Regions from separate parts of the Desulfofundulus sp. JL263-se genome, predicted to be linked through region 1. Evidence: riboswitches for the same ligand, from Rfam matches in the RefSeq annotation. Region 1 holds a riboswitch; each other region holds the start of a gene.

Region 1 (2,199 bases):
TCATGCCGGTGAATAAGGGCTATGAAACCGCTGGAGTCGATAGAAACTTTAGAGGGGCTATAAGTCCTCCTTGTAAATTTTGCGAACCCTTGAAGTCTATCAACTACCAACCCGTCAATCACCACCTTAATTGAATTTAACAAACAAATTTTACCATATTCTGTAATATCCTTCTCTTTCATTTTAACCTCCCTCATTTTAGAAATTTGGGCAAAGACTGCCTTTATCCCTAATTATATGAAATTTTTCTTGTATGAATAGGATTTTCCTTTAATTTTCAGGGATTTTTAACGATTGACAAGCATAAATTTTGTTTATATTAATAAAAAAATATCGGATACCCTTAACTTCAATTTCCAATTAGCTTGGTAATCCCATATGGATGGGTATGAATATTTCATAAAAATTTCGAGGGGGCATTTGGCATGTTTTTTGCAACCAACCAACCAACCAACCAACCAACCAACCAACCAACCAACCAACCAACCAACCAACCAACCAACCAACCAACCAACCAACCAACCAACCAACCAACCAACCAACCAACCAACCAACCAACCAACCAACAATAAATAAAGTAATAAGAGGATATTACTTTATTTTAGCTGGCGCAGAAACCTGGAAATATTATGCAATATTTCCAGGTTTCTGCGCTTTGTTTTTGTAAATAATTCTTTTAGGGAGGTGATAAGTATCTTTCTTTTTTGAGCTGATGTGCTTTGGACGCGAACGTTCCTGAAGTGTTATTTTAAAAGTTAGTAGAGTGCTTATCTGTAAAGTAATGCAAAATCCTGAAAAGGGCAAACCACTCGAAAGGGTGGGGCGCAAAGCCATGGGTCTAAGGCACAAGCTATGATTGCCAGGCTGCCGAGAAGGATTAGTTATTTGTTTCTTTGATAGGCAGCCTTTGGCTGCCTATTTCGTCATGTGTTTTCTAAAGAGTTGGTATGGTGCATATGTGCGGTGTCCGGGTCGGGCTTTCTTCGGTTTTGCACGGCCTCAAGCTGATTAAAATCCATATTTAAAAAATTTTAATCAGCTTTTTGACTGTGCAGCTTGATAAACATATTTAATACATAGATAAGGAAGGTGCGTAATATGTTTAAAAGATTAAGTTTAAAAGTTAAGCTAATTGCTTTGTTTTTGTTGATAGGTTTAGTACCTACCATTTTTATCGGTATTTTAAATTTTCGCAATGCCAGTGACAACATACGACGGGAAGCCTTCGACGCCAATAACTTGTTCTTGAGCTTAACAGTTACACAATTAAATGATTACTTCGCCGAAAGAGAAGGTGATTGCCAGCTTATAGCTAATTCCCGCGATATTTATCAGAGTATGAATATCTTAAAAGAAGCAGACTGGGATACGACTGATTCTCGTTGGGTTGAAAGAAAATCCATACTTGAACAATTTTGTTATAAAGTTGTTGAGGAATATGGTTACTTTTTTATTTTTGTAACTACCCCGCAGGGAAAAGTGGTATTCAGTACCAGAAAAGAAATTGAAGGGACTGACGTATCAACCAGTGACTATATACAACAATCTCTGGAAGGAAAATTAAACTGGTCTTCCCTGTTTTACTTAGATGTTATAAATGACAATATTATGGTTGTATCTTCACCGATTAAAAGTAAGGGTAATTCTGGAGAAATCGTTGGAACTGTTAATTTAGTGTTTTCAGGAAAACAGATAGATGACCTTGTTCATGTGGGAGTTGAAAAACTGGGAAAATCTGGTGATTCCTACTTGATTGATGCCAATGGCATGCTCCTAACCAATACCAGACTGGGTGAATATAAGGAAGGTGCTGCTTTGAAAAAAACTATAGATACTAAAGCAGTAAAACTTCTTTCTTCTGCTATCCAGGCCGGGGATTATAAATTTGGTGTACAGGCCGTTTATCTGGATTATCTTGGTAATGAGGTGCTGGGGAACCTGGGAGTTATTAAGCTTGGAGATAAGCCTGCCGGATTAATAGTAGAAATCGATGAGGCTGAAGCCTTTGCAGGCGTATACAAGATGAAAAGCTCCATAGTGCTAATCACCATTATTTTTGCTATTGCTATAGCGTTACTTAGTTACTTTATTGCACGCGGCATAGCAAGGCCGGTAGAAGAACTGGCAGGCGTTGCTGCTAAGGTTGCTACGGGAGACCTGACTGTTAAAATTATTATGAACCGGTATGATGAAATCGGC
Region 2 (2,199 bases), 420 kb from region 1:
CGTAAAACAGACTGGTGGAAGAAAATAAGGGATAAATGCGATGGCGGACAGGGATAATATATTGCAAAATTTATTTGAGTTAATGGAAGAAAAAAAGGCGCTGGCCCTGCAAATTTTGGATTTAACCCGCAAGCAGGCTGAAGCGCTTAAAACAAGGGACACCACAGGCGAAAAATTTATACAATACCTGCAGGATTTGCTGGATGAGAGACAAAAATACATTGACATGATAGACCAAATCGACCGGAAAATACCTTTTTTAAAAGAAAAGCTCGACAAGACGGGCGGCAGGCGGGAACTCTATGCCGTCATGGAGGATATGATAAGCGATATCACGGAAATTTTGGAAGAAGCGCGTAAGATTAATGATGACAACCGGGCCAGGTTTAAAGAGTTCATGTCCCGGCTGCTCGACCGCATGAAATCTTTACAGGCCGGGAAACTTTCAGTCAAAACATATACAAAATCACCCCGGCAGGTACAGGGATTTTTTGTGGATAAGAAAAAATAAGTTGAGCATTTTAAAGAAGGTGAAAGAGTGAAAATCCAGGGCACAGCCCCCTCCGGTGTTACTCAATTTCGGAAATCTCCCGATAGTCCTCAATTAAGACAGAATTTCCGGAAAAAAATAGAAGCATTTAATAATCCGGAAACCAGTCAAAGGGAAAAACCTTCCGAGCAGCAGCTACAACAAGCAATAGAGCAGTTAAATAAAACCATGATGACCTATAATACGGAACTCCGGTTTAAGCTGCACAAAGAAAGCGGCGAAATGCAGATTTCGGTAATAAATTCAGAAACCAAAGAGGTAATCCGGAAAATCCCCCCGGACAAGATATTACAGATTGTGGCCCATATCAAGGAAATGCTGGGAATAATTGTGGATGAGCTGATTTAGCCTGAGAAACGCCCGCAATTAAAGCGGGTTTTTGTTTTTTTAGGTCAAATTGATAACATTTAATAAATTATCAATTGACTTTTCCTGGGCAGTAAACTATATAATATTCTATGGTATACAACGACATATTTAGGCAAAATTACCGAAAGGTAATGGCGCAAAGCTAGAGGGTCTAAGGGCTCTTGAGCCTATGACAGCCAGCTGCCCTGCAAAAGCAGGTTACACAAAATCCTCTGGCCTTTTCCGGAGGATTTTTTAATATAATAAATATCTTGCAGGATGTTCAAACATTTTGTTGAAGTAAAGAAAAATAATGCCTTTATCACCAGTAGTAAACCATTTAAGTTAAAAGTTATTTCCAAAGGTGATTGGTCATGTTTTTCAATAACAACAAAATTAACCTGGCTTTAATTAAACAACTGGATGCGGCAAATTTACGCCAAAAGGTAATTGCAGATAACATAGCCAACATAAATACCCCCAATTTTAAAAAATCAAAGGTAAGGTTTGAGGGAGAATTAAAAAAAGCCTTAAGCAAAAAACAGCCGCGACTCTTAACCAGCCACCCCCGGCACATTTCCAACATACCAACTCTGTCCCAACTGGAGCCTCAAGTGGTTAAAATGGAAAATACCACCATGAGGGCAAATGGTAATAACGTGGATCTGGACGAAGAAATGATTAACCTGGCCAGAAATACCCTTGTTTACCGTACCGCAGCGCAAATTTTCAATATGCGCAAGTCTATAATAAGTGAAGTAATCCGGGGAGGGAGGTAATAATTTTGCTCGATGCCTTTGACATCAGCGGTTCCGGAATGACGGCAAACCGGTTGTGGCTGGATACAATAGCCAACAATATTGCCAATATGAACAGCACCGGACGCCCCGAAGACAGGAAAAATCCCCCTTACAGGCGGCAAGTCCCGGTGTTTTCCCAGGTTTTAAAAAGGGAATTAAAGCACAGCCCGGCCGGTACCGGTTACCGGCCGGGAGGGGTTACAGTAATTAAAATTCTCGAAGATCAAAATGAGCCCAGGCTGGTGTATAACCCCTCTCACCCGCACGCCAACCAGGCGGGTTACGTGGCCTACCCCAATATTAATATAACCAATGAAATAGCCAATATGATGGCTGCCACCAGGGCATATGAAGCTAACGTCACCGCTTTGCAGGCAGCCAAAGACGTGGCGCTGGCGGCACTGGAGATAAGCCGGGGCTAAAATAACTTACCCTACCCGGGAAAGGAGAGTAAAGGTTGAATATAAATGCGATTCTTCCGCAACCTGTAACGCTAGCGGA
Region 3 (2,199 bases), 1.5 Mb from region 1:
ACTTTCTCCGGGGCCAATTGTAAACACTGGAGTTGTCATGATATCTTTTACACGAAACATCTACAGATCAACTTCCTTTGAAACGGAAACTGTAACACTTATTTTTGCTTTAATCAAAGATTCTTCACTGGTTAATTTGTTAGCTTCTTCAAGTATGAAATCGAGCAATATATCCCGTGATATCCAGTTAAAAAGAATGCTTTTGACAACTACGGCTTCTACAGGGCTGTCCTGGACTGGTATTATCTCATACTGCCCGGGAGCGAGGGCATCCACCATCCTTCGCACCGCCTCGGGACCTATGGGTGCACGCCTGCCAATTAACAACACATCCTGCATTGGAGGAAGGTCAAATTCGGAAAAATGGACTTCCAGCTCAGCTTTCCTTCTGCCGGAACCTACTTTCTTCTTATCCACCATAAAAACCTCTTTTCAACCTATGCCACGGAGAAGAATATCAATATCTAAATATTCACCAAAATTCCGCACATTGTAACGGTTTTTCAAAAAATCCAGTATAAATGTTTCAAATGCTTCCACCAAATACGGTGCAAACTGGGTACCTTTATTTGCGTTCAATTCTTGCAGGGCACCGGTTAACGTTCTTGTTTCCTGGTAGGGGCGAGAACTGGTCATGGCATCAAATGCGTCTGTTATGGTTACAATACGAGCTAGTTCCGGTATTTCTTCCCCGGACAGGCCTTCATAACCCTTTCCGTCCCAGCGCTCATGGTGATAAAGAATTATGGGCAGGTACCTGCGGGCATTTTTAAACTGGCTGATCATTTTAGCACCTAAAACCGTATGTTGTTTAATAACCGCAAATTCTTTTCCTGTTAGCCTGCCGGGTTTATTTAAAATACCTTCATCAATGCAGCTTTTACCGATGTCATGGAGCAAAGCACCAACGGCCAGTGTTTTTATTTGCTCGGAAGTATGGCCGAGATATTCGGCCAATTTTATGGATAAATAACACACGTTGCGAGAATGTTCGAGCAAATCTTCGGAAAACCCTTTTAAAATGGTTTTGACAAGTTCCGGATTGAAGTGCAATTTTTTTACCCCCACGGTAACACAAGGCATATTCATCGAGGCAGGGGGGAATACATACTATAGTTAAAAATAACACTGTTTCTCCCGCAGCCTGGCGATCATGGTGCTTGTACGCACTTTAGACCCATGGCTTTGCGCCCTACTCTTTCGATGTAGTTTGCCTTTGTGAAACAGATATTTTGAACTACAGGAATTATTATACAACTACCGGGCGACAAATTTCAATAAAACTAAACCGGCAGTGTAATTAATTGGTCTTTTTGTTCCAAAATCTTGGAAAATTTGCGGAGATTTACATGAGGAAATTCCATGCTGAAAAAAATTATTGGTGAAAATATACGCCGCCTCAGGCGACAACAGGGATTAACTCAAAAAAAAGCGGCACTCCGTGCCGGCTTTACCCCCTCCTATTGGGGATATCTTGAACGTGGACAAAAAAACCCGTCCGTGGAACTTATCGAAAAAGTTGCAGATACCCTCGATGTTGAGCCATACCTGTTATTCGTTGATTCACCGGACAAAAAACTGCCTGCCGAACTAATGCAATTACTTTACAGAATAAGCAGTATGGGATCCCAGCATATTGAATTTGTTACCACGGTCTTAAAAGCTTACGTAAAAACACTCAAAGAATAGCGAAAAACCGTAACCGGCAGTTTACCGCCCGGTCCGCCGGAAAAAATTATAAACCGCCTCGGCAGCCCGGCAATTCATGCCGGGAACCGCAGCCAGTTCTTTTATACTGGCCTTTTTAATTTCCTCTATGGTACCAAAGGCTTTCAACAATTCCCGGCGCCTTTTGGGCCCTATACCCTCCACCTCGTCCAGAAGGGAGCGCAAGGTCTTTTTATCTCGCACTTTGCGGTGATAAGTCACGGCAAAGCGGTGAGCTTCGTCCCGCAGCCGCTGCAGCAGGTGCAGGGCCCTTGAGCCCCCCGGCAACCTCACCGGTTCCGGTTTTCCCGGTATAAAAATTAATTCCTCCCCTTTAGCCAGCCCGAAAGCGGGAATGTAATCATAGCCTGTCTCCTGCATGGCAGATATTGCGGCTGAAAGCTGCCCCTTACCGCCGTCCACCAGCACCATCTGGGGCAGGCGGTAAAATTTTGCTTCTTTGGTGGATAATTGACCGGTGTTAATCAATTC
Region 4 (2,199 bases), 1.3 Mb from region 1:
CTAGGACAAAATAACATCTTCCTTCTTAAGGTAAACACCTTCGGACACCCGCAGCCTTCCTTGGAGTATAAGCATGATTACCGCAGCATCCCTGAAAATATCATACTTCTTTGAGATAGCCCGCAATAGCTGCAGCTGTTCCTTCTTTGATAACCATTTCGCTCTCCTTCTAGGCCATGCTGGCAATATCCTCCTTTTAATAGCCCATTTACAAAATACTAAGGGCTACCATTGCTTTATTATAAGTGGCTGGTTTCTTATTACTCATTAAGCAAGCGTTTATACTTGCTAAACTCAACGGGTGTAAGGCAGGAAGGGGAGAAGACTTCTCCCATTGATTTTCATACCAGAGAGAAAATAGACTCACCTGCTGGTCTTTTTGTCGGTGCTAATTAAGTATTGTTCAAATTCCGTTAACCGCTCCGGGGTAACTGTATCCATACCATTATCCCTCTCAAGCTTGTGTATCTATATTTCCAGCAGATTTGGTTTCGCTTATTCCGCGAAATGAAAAATACTCTGTAATTATAGGATTTAAAGCTTTATAAAATGGCAAAAAAGTTCTAATTCTTTGCAGGAAATTTATATAATGTATAGAAATATTGAATTATTAGAATAACTTACCTTATTAAGCAGTATATGCCAACACATTTCAACAATATTTGGCATTATGACACCTAGTACCTTTACACTGCTAAATATATCAAGTTTACTTTCGCCATCTTATTGTATATTCTTGTTAGCTTTATTTTTAAAAACCGGGCAAACCGGTCGAAAGACCGGGACGCAAAGCTATGGGCCTAAGGCTTTGAAAGCTATGGCTGCCAAGCTGCTTAAAGAATGCTTGATTTTTAATCAAAAGCGGCCATAAGCAGCATGGTCGTTTTTTCTGCTTTTAGTGATTACTAAAATAAAATACCTAACCCAACAGGCTCCTTTCCTATAAATGACAGAAAGTTTGTTCTTTCTAAAAAAGATCGAGCAGCTACCCTTGATATGGAGCCCTGCACCCATGTTTATAGGGGCCAGCGCAGAAGCCATCGCTTTGCTTTGCGGCTCCCATCAAATAGAGTAATAGGTTACATATGCCTCAAAAGAGCAACTCATAAATAAATTAGGAAGGTGAGAAAAAAATGTCTGCAGCCCTGTATAGTTTTATATTCGGTAAAATGACAGGCTTAAATATGACTTCTGGGTTAATGTCCTTACCAATGGTCGGAGATACACTTGGCGACTACTGGGTTGGCGATATCTTTGGTGACAAGTCATTCATCGTGCAGGAAAACCTTGATGGCAGTTATGACATAATCGACGCGCTTGGTAGCCAAGGAAGTATAATTGCCGGTTCTCTTCAGCGTAATCATTTCGGTGGATTTGATTTTTATGAGGGAAGCAGCGTTTTGGGACATAAAATTGGCAGTTCACGTCCTAATGTTTTTGGAGGAGAAACTTTTGAAAGTGCAGATGGTGGGATAGAGCTTACATCCATGCCAAATGCCATGGGCGGGCATTCAGTGTTCCAAGACGGTCACCTCGTCTTTTCTTCGGCATCCAATGGGATGGGGGGCGAAACCGTCGTGTCCGAAAGTTCAAACCATGCCGATATCGAATACCCAGAAGTGGATTTCATAAGGGATTTTAGCCCTCTGGGCCACGTAGAAAATATGAGTACAAGTTTAGATTTCTCTGAGGTGCACGACATTCTTGAAGGTCTTGATGCCATAGATGGTGTCAGCAGCGGCCTCGATATTTTCGACTTGTTCTAAATGTTGGGGGGTTAATATGAAAGTAAGCTATGCACAACTTGAAACTTACTTTCGCCAGCCAAAATCGCAGTACCGCGACCTGGAAAATCACTTGAAACAAAAACTGCCTTCCAATATTTTTAATTACCTTGCAAAATATATCCCTGCAAAGGCCAGTGCAGATGTAAAAAAAGCGATAGCACCGATAGAATCAAGGCTTTCAAAGCTTGTTAAGTTAGAGCGAGAGGCTAAACGTGAAGATTGCACTCTTTCCTTTAAAGAGCTCATGGAGACATATTTCCGTGTGGCAAACCCAAAAGAGCTTGCCGAGGAAATAGAGCAGTTATTTGACTTTACACACCTACTAAATGAATATAAGGTACTCCTTGATAGTCTAGCTAAAAACCTCCCGGACAAAAGATTAGCTCAGCGGTACTGCTTTTCGGATAAACTG

The links. A riboswitch is a leader RNA that binds a small molecule or an ion and turns the genes downstream of it on or off. The one in region 1 is predicted to bind cyclic di-GMP.
Region 2: another riboswitch for cyclic di-GMP. It lies ahead of flgB (flagellar basal body rod protein FlgB); the one in region 1 lies ahead of ACX4JR_RS06630 (methyl-accepting chemotaxis protein).
Region 3: another riboswitch for cyclic di-GMP. It lies ahead of ACX4JR_RS14590 (HD-GYP domain-containing protein); the one in region 1 lies ahead of ACX4JR_RS06630 (methyl-accepting chemotaxis protein).
Region 4: another riboswitch for cyclic di-GMP. It lies ahead of ACX4JR_RS13435 (hypothetical protein); the one in region 1 lies ahead of ACX4JR_RS06630 (methyl-accepting chemotaxis protein).

What each region holds. Positions count from the first base shown of each region.
Region 1 is NZ_CM149993.1:1,306,070-1,308,268, forward strand. It holds gene ACX4JR_RS06620 (hypothetical protein) at 1-182, opposite strand, end outside; gene ACX4JR_RS06625 (hypothetical protein) at 315-569, opposite strand; cyclic di-GMP riboswitch class I at 790-872, shown strand; gene ACX4JR_RS06630 (methyl-accepting chemotaxis protein) at 1,099-2,199, shown strand, end outside.
Region 2 is NZ_CM149993.1:1,721,719-1,723,917, forward strand. It holds gene fliS (flagellar export chaperone FliS) at 1-28, shown strand, start outside; gene flgN (flagellar export chaperone FlgN) at 41-511, shown strand; gene ACX4JR_RS08765 (flagellar protein FlaG) at 539-898, shown strand; cyclic di-GMP riboswitch class I at 1,021-1,107, shown strand; gene flgB (flagellar basal body rod protein FlgB) at 1,273-1,677, shown strand; gene flgC (flagellar basal body rod protein FlgC) at 1,677-2,120, shown strand; gene fliE (flagellar hook-basal body complex protein FliE) at 2,156-2,199, shown strand, end outside.
Region 3 is NZ_CM149993.1:2,808,299-2,810,497, forward strand. It holds gene ACX4JR_RS14580 (GGDEF domain-containing protein) at 1-39, opposite strand, end outside; gene ACX4JR_RS14585 (hypothetical protein) at 61-420, opposite strand; gene ACX4JR_RS14590 (HD-GYP domain-containing protein) at 433-1,053, opposite strand; cyclic di-GMP riboswitch class I at 1,136-1,225, opposite strand; gene ACX4JR_RS14595 (helix-turn-helix domain-containing protein) at 1,363-1,689, shown strand; gene uvrC (excinuclease ABC subunit UvrC) at 1,711-2,199, opposite strand, start outside.
Region 4 is NZ_CM149993.1:2,603,366-2,605,564, reverse strand. It holds gene ACX4JR_RS13440 (hypothetical protein) at 1-186, opposite strand; cyclic di-GMP riboswitch class I at 752-837, shown strand; gene ACX4JR_RS13435 (hypothetical protein) at 1,134-1,766, shown strand; gene ACX4JR_RS13430 (hypothetical protein) at 1,783-2,199, shown strand, end outside.